Regions from separate parts of the Sporosarcina sp. P16b genome, predicted to be linked through region 1. Evidence: riboswitches for the same ligand, from Rfam matches in the RefSeq annotation. Region 1 holds a riboswitch; each other region holds the start of a gene.
The links. Region 1 has a riboswitch for thiamine pyrophosphate ahead of tenA (thiaminase II). Riboswitches for the same ligand answer to the same signal wherever they lie in the genome.
Positions count from the first base shown of each region.

Region 1 (5,893 bases):
ATTTTGATCATTGTAAATCTCCACTACTTTTTCAATAGGCACAATCCCATATAGATTTGTGCACGCCACAATATACTTCATTACCATTTCTTTATTCAATATACACACGCCTTTCGCTGATCTGGATACATTCCCTATGTACTCTTTCTGTATTGTATCAAAACTATTACCTATTGTTCTGCCTGAGAACATTTTGATCATCCTTGAAGGTTTCATAATATACTATACCAACTAGAAAATTCAGGAGGAATAGTATGGGTGCTATAAATGGCAACGAGTTTGTGCGTAGAATAAATGAGCAGGCCGCGGAGATTTGGCTAGATGGACAGCAATTAAAAGGACCTATTTCTAAACATCCAGCCTTTAGAGGGCTTATTGAAACAAAGGCTTCTCTGTATGATTTACAATTATCACCTTCACATAAGGCTCTCATGACATACGCCTCACCAGTCACAAACGAGCCAATTGGACTTTCTTACTTACAACCGAAAACTAAAATGGATTTGCAGAAACGAAGAGTTATGATAGAAGAATGGGCAAGACTTTCCTGTGGCTTACTTGGTAGAAGTCCAGATTACCTCAATACGGTGATCATGAGCTTTGCCTCTTCTTCCCCTCACTTGCTCGGCAAAGAAAACTGTTTTCCAGAACATATTCAAGCGCTGTATGAACGTGCGCGAGAAGAAGATCTATCTTTTACTCACACCTTTATTACACCGCAGGTCAATCGATCACAAAATGCCTTTAATACGTCAGATGAACCGATCTCCGCAAAGATTGTAGGCAAGACATCTGCAGGGCTCATCATTAAAGGAGCAAAGCTACTAGCCACACAGGGCGGCGTGACGGATGAAGTGTTGGTGTTCAGCACGCCTTCATTTCTTGGGGATCCTGATGAAGCTTTCGCCTTTTCCATTCCTTCCAGTACAGAAGGTTTACGTTTTCTTTGCAGGGAATCATTTGTAGGCGGGAATTCTACGTTTAATTACCCACTGAGTTCACGGTTTGAAGAGATGGATGCTATAGTTGTTTTCGATAATGTTCTCGTCCCGTGGAAGCGTGTATTCTTTCATCACAATAAGGAAGTAGCTTCAGAATTTTTCTCAATGAGTTCATTTCATCCATTTGCTACCCATCAAGTCATCACGAGACAGATCGTCAAGACGGAGTTCATGTTAAATTTGGCAGAGCAACTCGTCCAAACGATTAATATAGCGGAATATCTCCACATTCAAGAGAAATTGTCTGAAATAATTATAGGGCTCGAAACGATGAAAGCCTTGCGAGATAAATCCGAAGCCGATGCATTACCCGATCAATGGGGTTATATGTGTCCAAGTGCGATACCACTTCAAATAGCTAGCAATATTTTCCCCAAAGTCTATCCGCGTTTTAGTGAAATCATTCAGCTAATTGGAGCAAGTGGGATGGTTGCGCTACCTACCGATAAGGATTTCCATTCGGCTATTCAACCTGATCTCACAAAGTACCTACAAGGTGCTACGAAAACCGCGTTTGAACGTGTACAACTATTTCGGTTGGCTTGGGATTTGACGATGAGTTCGTTCGGCACAAGACAAACGCAATATGAACGGTATTTCTTCGGTGATCCAGTTCGCTTATCAGGACATCTATACCGATCCTATCCAAAAGACGCAGGACAAGAAATGATACACCGGTTACTCTCAGATTAAATGAAAAGTCAGTAATTTGCCGAAATTATGTCAGCTCATCGTATTTGCCAGATGCTACACTTTGTATATGGAATTGATGATTATGGTGCTATCTGTAAATAGAATAGAGCTATTTCAAGAAGCAGTCCAGTTTATTCACAGTTGTTATGATGAACTAGGACTTTCACGAGAAGAACAAATCAACATTGGTGACTCTACATCCATTGAAATGACTAAGTTATGTGAAAGCCTTGGTTGGCAAGGAGCCAAAACACCTTTTGATGTATTACCGCTTGTCATTCAAGAGTATGGGAAATCTCCGCGGCTTTTTGAATTGCCAAAGTCGTTAGTAAAAGAGGTACCTATCAGTCATCCCGAAATCAAAGGAATTTCTGAGTTGCATACAAAATGGTATGCTGTTCCGATCATTTCCAATACGCGTCTTGATATCGGTGGAATTGAATATCCTATGGCACCATTTAACGGCTGGTATATGGGTACGGAAATTGGAGCGCGTAATCTTGCAGATGCGGACCGTTATAATCTTTTGCCGTCTGTCGCCAAACTGATGGGCCTTAACACGAAATCCAATCGATCTCTTTGGATAGACAAAGCACTTGTAGAGTTGAATATAGCCGTTCTACATTCCTACCAGCAAGAAGGCGTCACACTTGTTGATCATCATACCGCAGCTAAACAATTCAAATCGTTCGAAAAGAAAGAGCAAAGTGCAGGAAGAAAAGTGACAGGTAACTGGGTATGGCTCATTCCACCACTATCACCCGCCGCTACCTATGTCTATCACAAACGGTTTGCCAATGACATTATAACTCCCAATTTCTTTTATCAAAGAGATCCCGAATAAACCAACGCCCCTGCACCATGTTATATGGTCTAGGGGCATTGGCTTATTGAACAGGTATTTCTTGAAAATCGATGCGAATAAATTTACCTGTTTCAGCTGAATAGGTGACAGTCACTATTAAACCGAATTCCCGTTCTTCCTCTTTTAACCAAAGCTGAAATTTCTCCACGCCCGTAACTTTTTTTGAGTCGGTTGCGATATGCAAATAATCCTTGATATCTGCATGAGGATATTTGAGCATCGTTTGTTTGATCGCAAGCCTTGACCATTTGGCGTATGCCGGTACTTCCACTTTACTAAGTGCAGCAGCTGACTCATCACTAGTACCCGACCCACTTGTCAATAAAACTCCAAGTGCCAAACCTATTTTTGCAAAGATGGCGCACACCTCCTTTAGGAATAGCATGCGCTGTTTATATCCATTCAATTCTAAATGAAAAACATCCAACTTAAATAGTCGGACGTTTCTTATATATTAATTTGTAATCATCTGTCCTTCATGCATACCAGGCCACATTTGCTTCGTGTAGGCCATGTCCCAGAACATATACTCATATCGAGTCATATTAAGGAAGATCTCCTCTAACCTCACTAATTCTGATTCAGGCTTGCCTTCTGCAGTTTCGTCCATTAATTCTAAGCACCAAGTAGCCAACTCGCCAAAGTCTTCCGATGAATACATGCGAATCCAGTCACCATACAATGGATGTTCCAGCGCACCAGGCAATTCCGAAAGCTCTTTGCCGATCTCCCAGTAGCTCCACGCACACGGCAATAATGCAGCGACAACTTCCGCTAGAGAGCCGTTTTGACTTACATGTAGCATATAGTGCGTGTACGCTAGGACAATTGGAGACGGCTGAGCATTCTCGAGCTCTTCCTCGGTAATGCCAAAGCGTGCTGCATATTGACGGTGAAGTTCCATTTCGGTGTGTAGTGTACCGTTAAGCAATGCAGCAAATTTACCCATCGTCTCTACATCCGTAGCCTTCATTGTGCCCACAGCAAACACTTTCGCGTAGTCAATTAAATACAAATAGTCTTGCACCATATAAAAACGAAACTTCTCCTGATCCAACAGACCATTTCCAATCTCTTGGACAAACGGGTGACTATGATTCTGTCTCCAAATCGGTAATGTCTTCTCTAATAAACGTTCTGTAAACTTCATGTATACTCTCTCCTTTTTCGTGATAAATGAAAAAGCCACTTCTTGACAAGAAGTGGCGGAGAGACATCACAGAGCACAGAAATCAGCTAAGTAACATCTACACCACTTCCTTACGCCGGTATGAACCGGATCAAGTTAAAGGGTTAAAGCATATGCTTCTCTCAGCTCCAGAGAGCACCCCTAGCGGTAACAACTATTTCATTTGTATATTCATTGTAGTCTTAACTTGTCAGAAAGGTCAAACGAATTGAGATTGCACGTAGCCTACATACAACACAGCGATTGGCAGAAGACCTTATGTTGGTCTCACTCAATCGAATACGTTTATTCGGCAGATTTCACGCAGTGTCAATTTGTTATTCTAGATGTTCTTTTAGCTTTTTCTCAACATCTTCTTCTATTTTTTTTACGCGCTCTTCTTCTAATTTACGTCGTGGTTTAGGATGATACCATTCAATTTTGCCATTAATGAATGTACCTTTAAATTCTTCGCCTTGAATCTTCAATTTAAATGACTGAAGTGGTCGAGTTTGACTTCCGCTATTCGATTGTTCGATCTCAATATCATCCGCTTCACTTCGAATCCCTTGCTCTGATAGAAGTTCCAAAACTTTATCCTCTATGGCAATTATTTCTTCTTCGCCAACATCATGTTTGGGATGTGGATTAAGCCATTGAATTTTACCGTCATGATAGTCACCTTTATACTTACGACCTTCTAAGATGAGCTTAAACTGAATTCGCTCGTACTGCCTGTCTTCAAAAACTTTTTCTGCTTCAAAGTCATCTACCACAGGGAACACCTCCAAAAATAGTATAAAGCCTCTTTTTATAAAATGGCTCATCTTACGTTATCCATAACTACTAATTCAAGCCTTCTAGCCTGAAGTTTAATTACCCATCATTCCTGCTCACGTATAAAATCCTTTAAAAAAATTTAAACTCTAATATAACTTAGCAATAGGTTGTTGTCAAATCCATTAATATTCTACTATGCTTTATATCATTCGAATATATGGTCCAAACACCGTAAGTCGTAGCGAACTTACTCCCCGTACACTCTATTACATCTTCACTCACTACCAGGCAGAAGATTAACTTCACACATGTGTAACAACCTTATTGCAGCCTTTAATAATTACCGTGAGTGTTGAACCAATACACGCAAAGACTGCTATACATTCTATTGACTTGACGGACATGGTTAATCCTACGAATGACACACCACGTATGTATAATAATACCCTAATTTTTGTGTTTCAATCATTTGAACAGTGACAAAGTTGTTTGAACAAACTGCAGAATATATACGGAATAATTTAGCCTTCTTTATTACTTTCCATGCATATTAATTTCTGCAGTACTAGCATAACGGACAGAAAATGCCCAACAACTCATTGAATTGTCGGGCATTTTCTAGTACTTCCTTAAAAAACTTGGTTTCATTTGATCCCATTCTTCGCTAATTACGTGGTGGCAGACTGAAATAATTCGCTCTATGACTTGTGTATAGTTTGCCAAGATGCGTATAGTGAAGCCAGGAACGGCAAGCTTAGACAATCCGAATGCAAATTCTCCAGCCTCTTGTTGAAGAGTTTCATATAATCGATCCAATAGAGCATCATTCGTTTTTTCTCCCACGACAATTAAGGAACCCAAATGTGTGTATCCTTCCATAAAGCCTAACTCATTCATATTTTGTGACGCTGGATGAAGTTTTATATGGTCAAAGACAACAAGTTGACCTTCCATATAAATCTCGGTTTTCAAACGGAGCATGTCATAGCTGAATTTTTCTCCTTCCGGCGACCAGCCCGGAGTCAAAATTTCGGCATACAGCAAAGTTGCTCCTTTTTCCATGTATATACTATTTTTTTGATAGCAACTGGCATCTTTGTATGCAATAAGTGCATCCGGTAAGTACTCTAGATAACTATCCTTTTTCATACGAATGACTGTTTCTTGATATACTTGCTCGGTCGGTGTTCTATATACTTTCGTCGCTGACTGGGTCGTCAACGTCAGCATCGCTCGTTCACCAAGCGTGACTTTCATTTGATACCGATCTCCATCTAAATAGCCACCGCCAGGATTCAATAAATAATAGCATGGATAACTATTTTTATTGAAATAAACGGGACGCATCACTTTAAATGCACCTTGAAAGTAAACGCTTTTCGCCAC
Region 1 is NZ_PDYO01000005.1:20,120-26,012, forward strand. It holds gene CSV77_RS07855 (hypothetical protein) at 1-192, opposite strand, end outside; gene hpaB (4-hydroxyphenylacetate 3-monooxygenase, oxygenase component) at 255-1,694, shown strand; partial or broken gene CSV77_RS07865 (nitric oxide synthase oxygenase) at 1,867-2,538, shown strand; gene CSV77_RS07870 (DUF3889 domain-containing protein) at 2,582-2,965, opposite strand; gene tenA (thiaminase II) at 3,014-3,709, opposite strand; TPP riboswitch at 3,800-3,901, opposite strand; gene CSV77_RS07880 (YheE family protein) at 4,066-4,503, opposite strand; gene CSV77_RS07885 (urease accessory protein UreD) at 5,126-5,893, opposite strand, start outside.

Region 2 (5,893 bases), on a different contig from region 1:
ACTTATTGATCAAGCGTGCGTTCAACTTTTTCGCATTAGCATGCACGGCATTGACATCATCCAGCACGACATCTACGCGATCAATAGATGAATCGGCAAAATCCAAGCCTTTATCTACCATCTGTAATTTCGAATAAATTTCAGGAATGTCATATTCCAATTGATAAATTAAATCCCGTAGTTTTTCGATATTCACTCGATTTCCTTCAATTTCTACTCCGAGATTATTGAATACTTTGAGGACTGCTTCATTCGCTTGTTCGACGAATGTTTTGTCGATATTTTCTACAATAGCAGACGCGCCTTTGCCCGCTACTTTCGGGGAAATTGCATTGATTTTTTCATTAATATAATAATCCAATGATGGCTTTTTAATATCATCGGTTACGATACTGCTTAAATTCTCTGAGAAGTCTTCCGGAATAATGATCGCAGCATAGTAATCGCCGTGTTTCACGCCTTTTAACGCTTCATCTTTCGTTACAAACTGCCAGCCTAGATCGTCGTTCTTGGTCAGCGAGACGATGACTTCATCCCCGACATTGAATTCCTTATCCTCGATTTTTGCACCTACGTCTTCACTGACGACCGCGACTTCTACGCCTTTCGTATTGGAGTAGGGATCCCACGAAGCGAGGATGTTCATCCAAGCATAAAGGGAAGGGAGAAACGCAATCGCCGCAATGACAATGAGCGCGGCTTTATTCTTGGAGATATTCCGGAGATCCCGTCTGACTATGAACCAAATTTTATTCATCTAGTATAAACCCTCACTCTATATTCCGTCATTCGCACGTCACACTAATAAATTGGAGAAAATTGTATTGTTTAACACGTCCGTGATTTGCTTCTCCGTCAGCTGTTTGTCATGCGTTTTTGACCAATCGTTAACTAGTGCTACATAAGATTTGAATAAAAGATATGCAATCAGCTCGCTGTCACATGGCTTCAATTCTCCTTTTGCGACACCGCGATCAATCTTTCCAGCAATGAAATTCACTATTTCCTTCTCAATAGTAGTTAACACATCTCCTACAGCAGGTGTGCGCAACTCTTTCTCTTCTTCTATCAGTTTAATGAATAACTGATGCGTCTCGCGAAATTTCAGCAACTGCATAATACGCGCATGGGCATTCTCTTGAAAAGTCGCACCTTCTATAGCTGTCCGTTCAGAGATATCTTTCATTTCTTCAACCATTTTCCACACAATTGAATGAAATAATTCCTCTTTATTTGAGAAAAACGTATAGATCGTACCCTTTCCTACATTCGCTATCTTCGCTACCTGATCCATCGTCGTCGCTTTATAGCCAAACATCGAAAATGATTTTTCAGCCGCCAATATAATTTCTTCTCTTCGATCCATGAAGACACTCCCTTTAAAATGACCGAAATACCATTCCGGTCTGCTAGTCATTATATTACATAGATGACCAATTAAATGCAAGAGGTTTGCGGATTGTTACTAGAATAGTTACTAAATTGAAGTTGACTACTTTACTAGACTATGTAACGATAAGAGTTGGATAAACACTAGGGGTGCTTTAGCTGAGAAAGGCGTTCGCCTTAACCCTTGAACCTGCACTAGATAATGCTAGCGGAGGGAAGTGGACATATGACGGATTTTGGCCGTACTATGCAACCGCTTCGCACAGAGAAGTGGTTTTTTTGTGTGAATTTTTTGAAGAAATGAGAAGTGGTAAGAATATGATGAATAAAGTTTTAGAGTTTACGAATGTCTCTTTTCATTATCAAGCAACGAAAGCTTCGAAACCTACTGTTATTTTCGATCAAGTTGACTGGCACGTTAAAGAAGGCGAATTCGTTAGCATTATTGGACCAAGCGGGTATGGTAAAAGTACGTTATTCCGACTCGTCACCGGCCTTGAGAACCCTGACAGTGGGAAGATTTCATTGAACGGAGAAGTGACAATGGGGCGGCTAGGCAAGGTCGGCTATATGCCGCAGCAAGACTTACTCATGCCGTGGCGAACGATTCTAGAAAATGTTCAATTACCAGTAGAGCTTCAAGGACGCAAACCTTCTTCCGATGAAATCATCCAACTACTCGCTGACTTCGGACTAGCTGGAGAAGAAAACGCCTACCCTGGAAACTTATCCGGCGGGATGCGACAACGTGTTTCCTTTTTGCGAACGATCCTGACCGGCTCAAATATTTTATTATTGGACGAGCCATTCAGCGCACTGGACGCAATCACGCGGCTGACGATGCAAGAGTGGCTAATCGATCAATGGCAGAAACTCGATAAAACCATCGTCTTCATCACACATGATATCGACGAAGCTTTATTTCTATCCGATCGCATCTTTGTGCTCGCTGAAAAACCGGTGCAGACGATTCGCGAAGTCATCGTGCCTCTCAGCCGACCACGCACGACGCGGGACTTGGCACGCCCGGAACTGATGGAACTGAAAGAGCAACTCATCGGCGACCTTCGTTCGGAGGCGCGGCTATGAAGAAGATGACTTCGTATAGTTGGTCTATACTTTTCGTCGCGATCGTACTTGGCGTATGGGAAATTGCAGCACGTCTTTACGACAAAAGCTTCCTCTTCCCGTCCCCTTCTGCGATTCTGATCAGGTTATGGGAGCTGAAAACGGAGCTGTTTATCCACCACTTACCTCCGACTGCTTTAACTATTTTGATCGGCTTATCTATTTCGATCATCATCGGATCCACACTGGCGATTGCGATGTATAGTAAGAAGCCAATTGAGCAAGCGTTTTACCCTATTCTCATCGCGTCGCAAACGATTCCTGTCATTGCGCTCGCACCGATTTTTGTCTTGTGGTTCGGCTACAGCATTTGGAGTAAAGTCGCGGTCACCGTCCTCATTACTTTTTTCCCGATAACCGTCAGCGTTTTCGACGGCTTACGCTCTTCGGATAAAAACTTGCATGAATTAATGCGGACAATGGGCGCATCTTCAAAAGATATCTTCTATAAACTAGACCTACCTTCCGCTTTGCCATCATTCTTCTCCGGGCTCAAAGTGGCGGTTACACTTAGCGTAATCGGTGCAGCTATTGGAGAATGGCTAGGCGCTCAGGCAGGACTCGGGTATTTCAGCAGAAGAATGATGACGCAATTTGACAGTGCCGCCGTATTCGCACCGATCGTCTTGCTTTCTGCAGTAGGTATTATCTTCTTTCTACTCGTCGTCGTATTAGAAAAACACTTTTTACACTGGAGGAATCATCAATGAAAAAACGTCTGTTCCTTAGCATCATGTTTCTTCTGTTATTGCTAGCTGGATGTACGAAAGATACACCCCCTGCTAAACAAGAAGAAACACCTAGCAATGAAATGAAAAAAGTTAGTATCATGCTCGACTGGTATCCGAATGCCGTACATAGTTATCTATATGTAGCGCAGGAAAAAGGCTATTTTAATGAAGAAAATGTGGAGGTAGACATTCAATTTCCTGCCAATCCGACCGATCCAATGAACTTGACTGCAGCGGGAAAAGTGACACTTGGACTGTATTACCAACCCGATGTCATTTTAGCGCAAGCAAATGAAGATATTCCGGTTAAAGCGATTGCCTCCATCGTGCGTGAGCCGCTTAATTACACCGTCATGCTGGAAGAAAGCTCGATTCAATCACCTAAAGACCTTGAAGGGAAAACTATCGGCTATCCCGGGATTCCACTGAACGAATCGTTGATTAAAACGATGGTGTCGAATGACGGGGGCGATTACGACAAAGTACATATGATCGACGTCGGATTTGAACTGGAATCTTCACTCGTTTCAAAACGCGTCGATGCCGTGACGGGAACATTTATTAATCACGAAGTGCCTGTCATGGACTCAAAAGGATTCAAAACACGCTACTTTAATCCGGTAGACTATGGCGTGCCGAATTATAGTGAAATCGTGTTATTGACGAGTGATGATACTTGGGATAAAGAACAAGACGCGATCCAGGCTTTCTGGCGAGCAGCACAAAAAGGCTATGAATTTATGGTAGAACAGCCCGAAGAAGCACTCGACCTCTTGCTGAACAACCAAGATCAAGCAAACTTCCCGTTGGACAAAGCAATCGAAACGGAAAGCTTACAAATTCTATTGCCTAAGATGGATACACACGGTGAAGCTTTTGGCGCTCTGGATGAAACTTCGTGGGAAGATGTACGGGACTGGCTCCATGAAATGGAAATGATCAAGACGAAACCTGAAGTGGACGATATGATCTTAGATATTAGTACGGATGAAATGTTTTCTAAAGTAACGAAGTAAAGTACACAAAAGGCTATTGCGGGCGTCTCCATGACTGATCGCAATAGCCTTTTTCGATTGTATGTGATTAGTCAGGATATACGGTAAACATCACAGCAAAGGACTTCTTCATTGCAATCCCATTTTTATTCTGTAGCCCTCGATCCACACGTAAATAATGAACACCTGGCTGCCATTCTGTAGTTGGTGTAATGAATAATTGCTTACTATTCATAGGATCCACTCTCGCTGTAAAACTTTCGATACGTTCTGCACTGTTTGGCTTACGGGTAATAAAAATATGTGGAGCATACTCTTTTCCAAGTGACAATTCGCTCGTAAATTTGATTGTGAATACTTTATTCGGTAGTACTTTCAACTCTGGAAAATCACCGGTAAATTCATTCGGTGAAGTAGGTGTAGTGATAGCAGGCAACGCGTTGCTAAGTCGTTCTATATTGACTAAACCCGCACCGAAATAAATATCTTTACCCGGTGCCCCTAAGTCAGTCGCTGTCATTTCAAGTAGCCTACTAATCTCAGCAGGCGTTGCTTCCGGCTTCAAAGACTTCACTAAAGACGCGGCGCCTGCTACCATAGGTCCTGAAAAAGAGGTTCCACTGACTGATATATAGCTATTATTGATTGATGTTGTATTGATTGCCACGCCTGGCGCAACTAAGCTAACGTGAGAGTTATAGTTTGAAAAAGAAGCGCGCTGATTATCTCTTTCCGTTGCCCCAACTGAAATGACAGATGGATAAGACGCGGGAAACATGATGGAATTCCCCTTTGTTGCATCGTTTCCTGCAGACGCAACGACCGTGATACCCGATTCCACTGCACGCTGAATCGCCTTTTCCTCGAATTGGGAAAATTGGCTACCCCCGTAACTCATGTTGATCACATCGACTTGCTTTAGGATGGCGTAATCAATCGCCTTGATACTATCCGACACTTTACTAAGACCGTCCAGGTGCGAGATTTTCAACGGCAATACTTTGGTGTCATATCCTCCCGCAATTCCCACTCCTCCTAGATTATTCCCAGCCTTAGAGGCAATGACTCCCGCGACAGCCGTTCCATGACCGTTGACGTCCTGAACATTCGAATTATCTGCGTAGAAATTATAACCGCCTGGCTGAATTCGCCCCTGTAAGTCTTCATGATATAGATCAATGCCAGAATCAATGACGGCTACGACAGTCTTTTTCTTTTGCTCTTGCACTCTAGACCACATCAACTGCGGCTTCATTTGTGGAATCCACCACTGCTTTACAAGAATAGGATCATTAAATACGACATGCGAATAACGCGCATGATTCGTTTCAACATGCAAGACGTTTGGATCTGCAAGAAGTTGTTCCTTCATGAATAACATTTCTGCTGAATCTGTAAAACTCCATAACTCCACTTCGTCTGTGATTATTTCACGACTTTCTACACCTGGTAAGTTTCCGTCTACTGAAAATGCCTGGCGAGTTTCTTCATACTCTACCAATAATTCATGTGAAACGGCTTCTGCACTGACGATCCCTTGAAATCCAAGTACTGCCAACAACCCAATACATACCATCAAAAGTATACGATGCTGTCCTTTCATTCGCGCCTCTTTTCTTCCCTGCCACACTTTAGCAATATGGGAATCTT
Region 2 is NZ_PDYO01000003.1:56,730-62,622, reverse strand. It holds gene CSV77_RS06015 (YhgE/Pip domain-containing protein) at 1-757, opposite strand, end outside; gene CSV77_RS06010 (TetR/AcrR family transcriptional regulator) at 797-1,366, opposite strand; TPP riboswitch at 1,526-1,623, shown strand; gene CSV77_RS06005 (ABC transporter ATP-binding protein) at 1,711-2,478, shown strand; gene CSV77_RS06000 (ABC transporter permease) at 2,475-3,227, shown strand; gene CSV77_RS05995 (ABC transporter substrate-binding protein) at 3,224-4,264, shown strand; gene CSV77_RS05990 (S8 family peptidase) at 4,332-5,846, opposite strand.
Region 2: linked by a shared signal. The riboswitch ahead of CSV77_RS06005 (ABC transporter ATP-binding protein) and the one ahead of tenA (thiaminase II) in region 1 are both predicted to bind thiamine pyrophosphate.

Region 3 (5,893 bases), on a different contig from region 1:
AGCTCAAGAAAATTTTACCGATTGGAGAAAGTACGTATTCATTCAATTGCGGTACTGCTTGCGGGAGAAAGATATTTACGATAATGCCGAAAATTATACCCGACACAAGACCGACTGTGATTTTTGTTGAAAGTTTCATAGAAAACAACTCCTTAAATCCTTATTGATATAGTAGGTTTAATATAATGAAATATATATGTTTTGTCAATACTAATAATTCTAACTACTGAAAGAGTGTATACAAGTCGCCAAGTTTATTGAGTCTTGTTCAATAAGATCGAATGGTTTCACGATGAATTGAAACCACTACCTTAAGAAAGGGCAATTATGTATACAACTAATATTAAATCATGTAAGATACCCCTGTAGGTATGTAAGGAGGGACGAGATGAAAGAACAATCGTATGAAAATCATACACGGGTAACACCTTTGCAACACTATATTTGGTTACCATTAAGCGTTCTATTGATTTTGATAACAGCGGTCTATGGAATTTATCAATTTGTAAAGCATGGTTTTTCAATGCAGATTTTGTTATTATTCGCTGTCATCGTTCTTGCTATTATTCCAGGGATGCTTGCACGGATTTATGCGTTGTCTTTGCAAGATCGATTAATCGTCACGGAAGAACAGCTTCGTTACTTTATGTTGACGGGTAACCGTTTAGCTGCACAATTGACGAAATCACAATGGATTGCATTACGATTTGCTTCAGATGAAGAGTACGTGGAGCTTGCGAATCGAGCAGCAGTGGAAGATCTGTCACCTGATGAAATTAAGAAATCCATAAAATCATGGAGAGCAGATCATCAGCGTGTGTAATGAAAAAAGAGAGCACAGAATCTGAACTAGATCTGTGTTCTCTGTTAATTTGCTTATACAGTATATGTGTTCGTTATCGAGTAACTATTGATAAACAGATAGTAAAAAGGCTAGAGATAAACTACATATCATGATAAGTACAAAAACCACGTCTATTCCATTATACCGTGTAGGATAATAATACGTCCTTGCAGCGCCCATCTGATACTGTTTCGCTTCCATCGCAACGGCAATGCGTTGCGCACGACGTATACTTTGGGCAAAGAGAGGAACGGTATAGGATTGCAATCGCTCATACACACCTTTAATCCCTTTGGAAAACTGTAGATTCCGTACTTTCAACGCGTTCCTGCGAATTTGCAGCTCTTCAGTGACAGCAGGAATTAAACGAAACGCTGCAATAAAGCTATAGGCATATTTAGACGGCAGACGAAACTGCTGCATCATAGCATAAAAGAATAGTACGGGTTGGATTGTTAAGATAAACGTAAAACCGACGAAGCCAAATGAAAGTGATTTACTCCCGAGCAACAGCGCGTGTTGAATACTCTCCTCGGAGATCTTGAGTAGTCCCCATTGCCACAACACCGTTTCACCCTTACCGAATAATAACATCGTCAATCCAGTGGACAGGAATGAAATGACTAACGGAATGGAAAGCAATAAAAGTTTCTTCAGTGAATAGCCACTGAATACATAAAATAATATTCCATATAGAATAGCCTGTGAGATAGCAAAAGGTAAACTTTGATTCACAAGCGTAATGATCAAGAACGCAAAAAATACGATGAATTTTAGCGCGGGATTGACTCGGAATAGCCAGGTTTCGCGTTTAGGTGTGAACCAATTAAACACTCTTTGCACCACCAACTCCATTAGCCGTATGCACAACGCCGTCAACTACAGTCCAAACAGCAGTAGCGAAGTTCTCTACTATTTCCGTATCATGCGTAACCATCAAAATTGTCATGCCTTTCGTGCGCAACTGCTCCAATTTCTCAAGAATAGCGATTGTGTTTCGTGCATCCTGTCCAAAAGTAGGTTCATCGAGTAACAGGATATCCGTACTAGGAGTAAGGGCAGTTGCTACACTCAAGCGACGCTTTTGGCCCGTAGATAGTTGATAAGGATGGCGTGAAACGGAATCGGGCAGGTTAAATAAGCGCATCAATTCCTTTGCATACATGTCTGCATCGGCTTTTGGCATACCGTGCAAAGATACTGTTAATTCTTCCGTAATCGAGTTCGTTACAAATTGTAGTTCGGGATTTTGAAAGACGAGCGATAGACCTTTCGGGAGTTGCCGTTTCTTCTTTTTCCACACAATGGCTACGCCGTTCACTTCATAGACGCCGTTAGTCCGAAGCAATTGCATAAGAGATAAAAGCAATGTACTTTTACCAGAACCATTTTCCCCAACAATCGTAATCCAGTCACCGGCCTGTACAGTCGCATGTTTGGCGGAAATCTTCTCCACTGGACCACGATAACCGTGAAAGTCTTGGATCTGAATTTTCTTTTGCGATGAAACGGCTTGACGATTTAGCATCATTAATTGAAATGCATCAGATGTTTTATATTCTTCCCATACCCCTGGATACCAAATGCCATAACGTTTCAGTTCTTCCTGAAAGTTTGCAAAAATATCTGCAGGTGAACCGTCTGCTAGTATGACACCATGATCATTAAACAACACAACACGATCTACCCAGTCAGCAATCAAATCGATTTTATGCTCCACGATGATCACAGTTTTATCAGCGGTTGCTTCTTTAATAGAAGTCCATATCTGTTGCGTGCCTTCCGGATCCAGTAATGCGGAAGGTTCGTCCAGAAATAGCACGTCCGGTTCCAATAATAAAACAGAAGCCAATGCCAACCGTTGTTTCATACCTTGAGACATTTCATTGATGGGCGTGTGGGCATCTATCAAGTGCAAGTCTACACGCTTCAACACCTCCTCAATAAGAGGTGCCATTTCTTCACGCGGCACTTGAAGATTCTCCAAAACGAATGCGAGTTCTTCATCGACGTAGGTCATACAGAACTGTGTATCTGGGTCTTGGAAAACGAACCCCCACGAGTCAGGTAACTGAATGCTTGTTGCTTTCATTGGCAGTTCGATAGAGTTCGGGATAATGCCACTCAGTACTTGAAGTAAAGTGGATTTCCCACAACCGCTAGGACCGAGCATGAGAACTTTTTCACCGGGCTGAACAGAGAAGGAGAGGTCCTTAAAGACCAAAGCATCTTCTCCAGGAAACTTCAGTCGTAACTCGGTAACGCTGATGTTATTCATAGTTGGATCATACCTCCGCTTTTACTGATCAAGCATCGTATATTCTTTATTATCGACGGGGCGAATTAGCGATGTCACACCTGTTGCTTCTAGCGCTTTTACAATAAACACAGCGAAAATACCTGTGAAGATGAATGCGCTGATTGCACGTAATCCGTATTTCACAATGAGTGCCCATGTTTCGAGTGCTGCGTAACCATAAATCAAATCAAGTCCGAAACTTGCAAGACATGACGCGACTCCTGCTAACCCTGCAATTAAAATAGAATAGCGTCGATAACGGAATGCAGCGAACAATAATTCAGCAGCAAGTCCTTGTACAAATCCATACATCAATACTTCAATACCATGGCCGGCAAATGCAGACAAGGAAGCCCCCGCAATACTTGCGATGAATGCAGTACCGGGCTTTCGTAATAATAGGAAGGCAAACGGCCCCACCATGAACCACATACCGTAAAGCAGTTGACGTGCAACAGGCATGATCGGTTTGACGACAGTGTATAAATCATCCCAAAACTTCATGAGCACGCCAAATACAACGCCGATCATGATGGTGATCAATAAATCGGTAAACTTTAACTTTTTCAAACTCTTCCACTCCTCGTTATTTTTTATACAAAAAAGCCGTCTGAAGAGCAGACGGCCGAGGAAGGAAAGAGATTCCTGTATAATTCCATCGATCACGCTCTCTACGCTGGCATTACCCAGATCAGATTAACGGTCAGCAGAGGATTCATCTGCTATCTCAGCCTGATTCACTCAAGCACCCGGACGGACAATCATGTAAGCAATCCTAGTATACAGCACGTTGAATTGTGTGGCAACTTATGAAATTACTAGACGTTCAATTAAATGCTGACAGTTCAAATGGAACATATTGTATTGAAATCCTGATATACTAAAAGGATCAAACTGTTCATAATTATATTCTCGATATCATGCAAATAGAGTGTAAAAGGAGTTTTTACATGACAAAACATATAGCTTTTATTGACGTGGAGACAACAGGCATGCGTGCCGAGACGAGTGAAGTAATCGAGTTAGGGGTTATGCTTGGAGAGTATGAAGATAATCGTATTGTTCGAGTGGCAGATGAGTATTGCGAGTTTCAAGAACCGTTCTATTCTATCTCCCCGATAATTACCCAGCTCACTGGCATTACCGATCAGATGGTTAGAGGGAAGTCGCTTGATATGGATAGAATACTAAAAATACTAGATCAAGCAGACGGTATAGTAGCACATAACGCATCATTTGATAGGGGCTTCGTTAGTCGACTATTACCTGAAACGCTCGACATGGACTGGTATTGCTCCGTTAGACAAATCAAATGGAAAAATTATGGATTTGAAAACGGCAAACTACAACAATTGCTGAGAGCGCACCGAATTCAAGTGCATAACGCCCATAGAGCGCTCGATGATGCGAAGAATCTAGCTGTGTTGCTGAACTCATCCAATCCCAACTTGGCGGATGATACATTCATCTCGTATTTGATGAATAAAGCCCCAATGAAGAAACCAGCAAAATCAAGATTTTAACTACTAGAAAGACCAGTCATCATGGGATGACTGGTCTTTTCCTTTTCGATACGACTCTTGGGTTACTGCGGCCATGTGGTTTCTATGCTACAACTATATTTAGTTGCGCGTCATGCCACTTATACAAAAAACTACAAAAATCTACTGTCCATGGAATAGTTTATATAGATAAAAGGGTATGGTAAATAGAAGTATGTGACTTACTGAATAACTGAAAGGAATGAGAAGATGAAAGTAATTACAAAGAAGTCACATAAGAAGTTACGTCTTCTATTTCAAGCCTTTTTCGTCATGATGGGTGCAGTGATCACAGCTTATGGACTTGAGTCCGTCCTTATTCCAAACAATGTATCGGATGGTGGGGTTACAGGCCTAAGTATTGTAGGTTCTAAAGTTTTTGGACTTCCGTTAGGCGTTTTGATTGCGATTTTAAATATCCCGTTTATCTTCCTTGGTTACAAACAGGTAGGTACGCGCTTTGCAGCACTTTCTGTCGTGGGCATCGTATCCTTAAGCGCCAGTACAAGTTTAATGCATCATATTCCCATCATTGTTCAAGATGATACATTATTGATAACTGTCGTTGGCGGGATCATTATTGGAGTCGGAATCGGAATAGCTTTGCGTAATGGTGGAGCACTCGACGGTATTGATATGCTCGCAGTATTGCTTTCAAGAAAACTCCCATTTGGTACAAGTGATCTAATCTTATTCCTAAATGTTTTTGTCTTTATTGTCGTTTCAACTGTCTTTGGGCTGACTGGTGCGATTATGTCAGCAATTGCTTATTTCATCGCATCGAAAGTCATATCTATCATGGAAATTGGATTTAGTGGTTCCAAAACATATAAGATTGTAACGGATCAACCTGAATTGATGATTGAAGAGATTCACGGACGTTTAGGTCGGAGAGCAACATATCAAGTAGTGCAGGAGAGTTTTACAAAAGAGGAATTCATAGAAATCACTTGTAATATTTATCATTTGGAAGATAGTAAGATGAAAGAAATCATTCGTGACGTAGACAAAAATGCATTTGTGGCGGTATATGAAGTTGCAGAAATTAAGCGGGGGAATTTTGGCGGGAGCCAACTACGTTAAGTGGATGTAATTGAAAATATATTTGTCTGCAGAATATAATTGTATAGTAAGCAAGTCTAGCTTTGATAAAAGAGTGTAGGGATTAGAATATTACAACTCCGCAAAAAGAAAATAACAAACAATCAC
Region 3 is NZ_PDYO01000006.1:65,752-71,644, forward strand. It holds gene CSV77_RS09220 (dicarboxylate/amino acid:cation symporter) at 1-139, opposite strand, end outside; gene CSV77_RS09225 (DUF6526 family protein) at 389-823, shown strand; gene CSV77_RS09230 (energy-coupling factor transporter transmembrane component T family protein) at 908-1,678, opposite strand; gene CSV77_RS09235 (ABC transporter ATP-binding protein) at 1,671-3,122, opposite strand; gene CSV77_RS09240 (ECF transporter S component) at 3,144-3,713, opposite strand; TPP riboswitch at 3,795-3,906, opposite strand; gene CSV77_RS09245 (exonuclease domain-containing protein) at 4,094-4,666, shown strand; gene CSV77_RS09250 (YitT family protein) at 4,895-5,767, shown strand.
Region 3: linked by a shared signal. The riboswitch ahead of CSV77_RS09240 (ECF transporter S component) and the one ahead of tenA (thiaminase II) in region 1 are both predicted to bind thiamine pyrophosphate.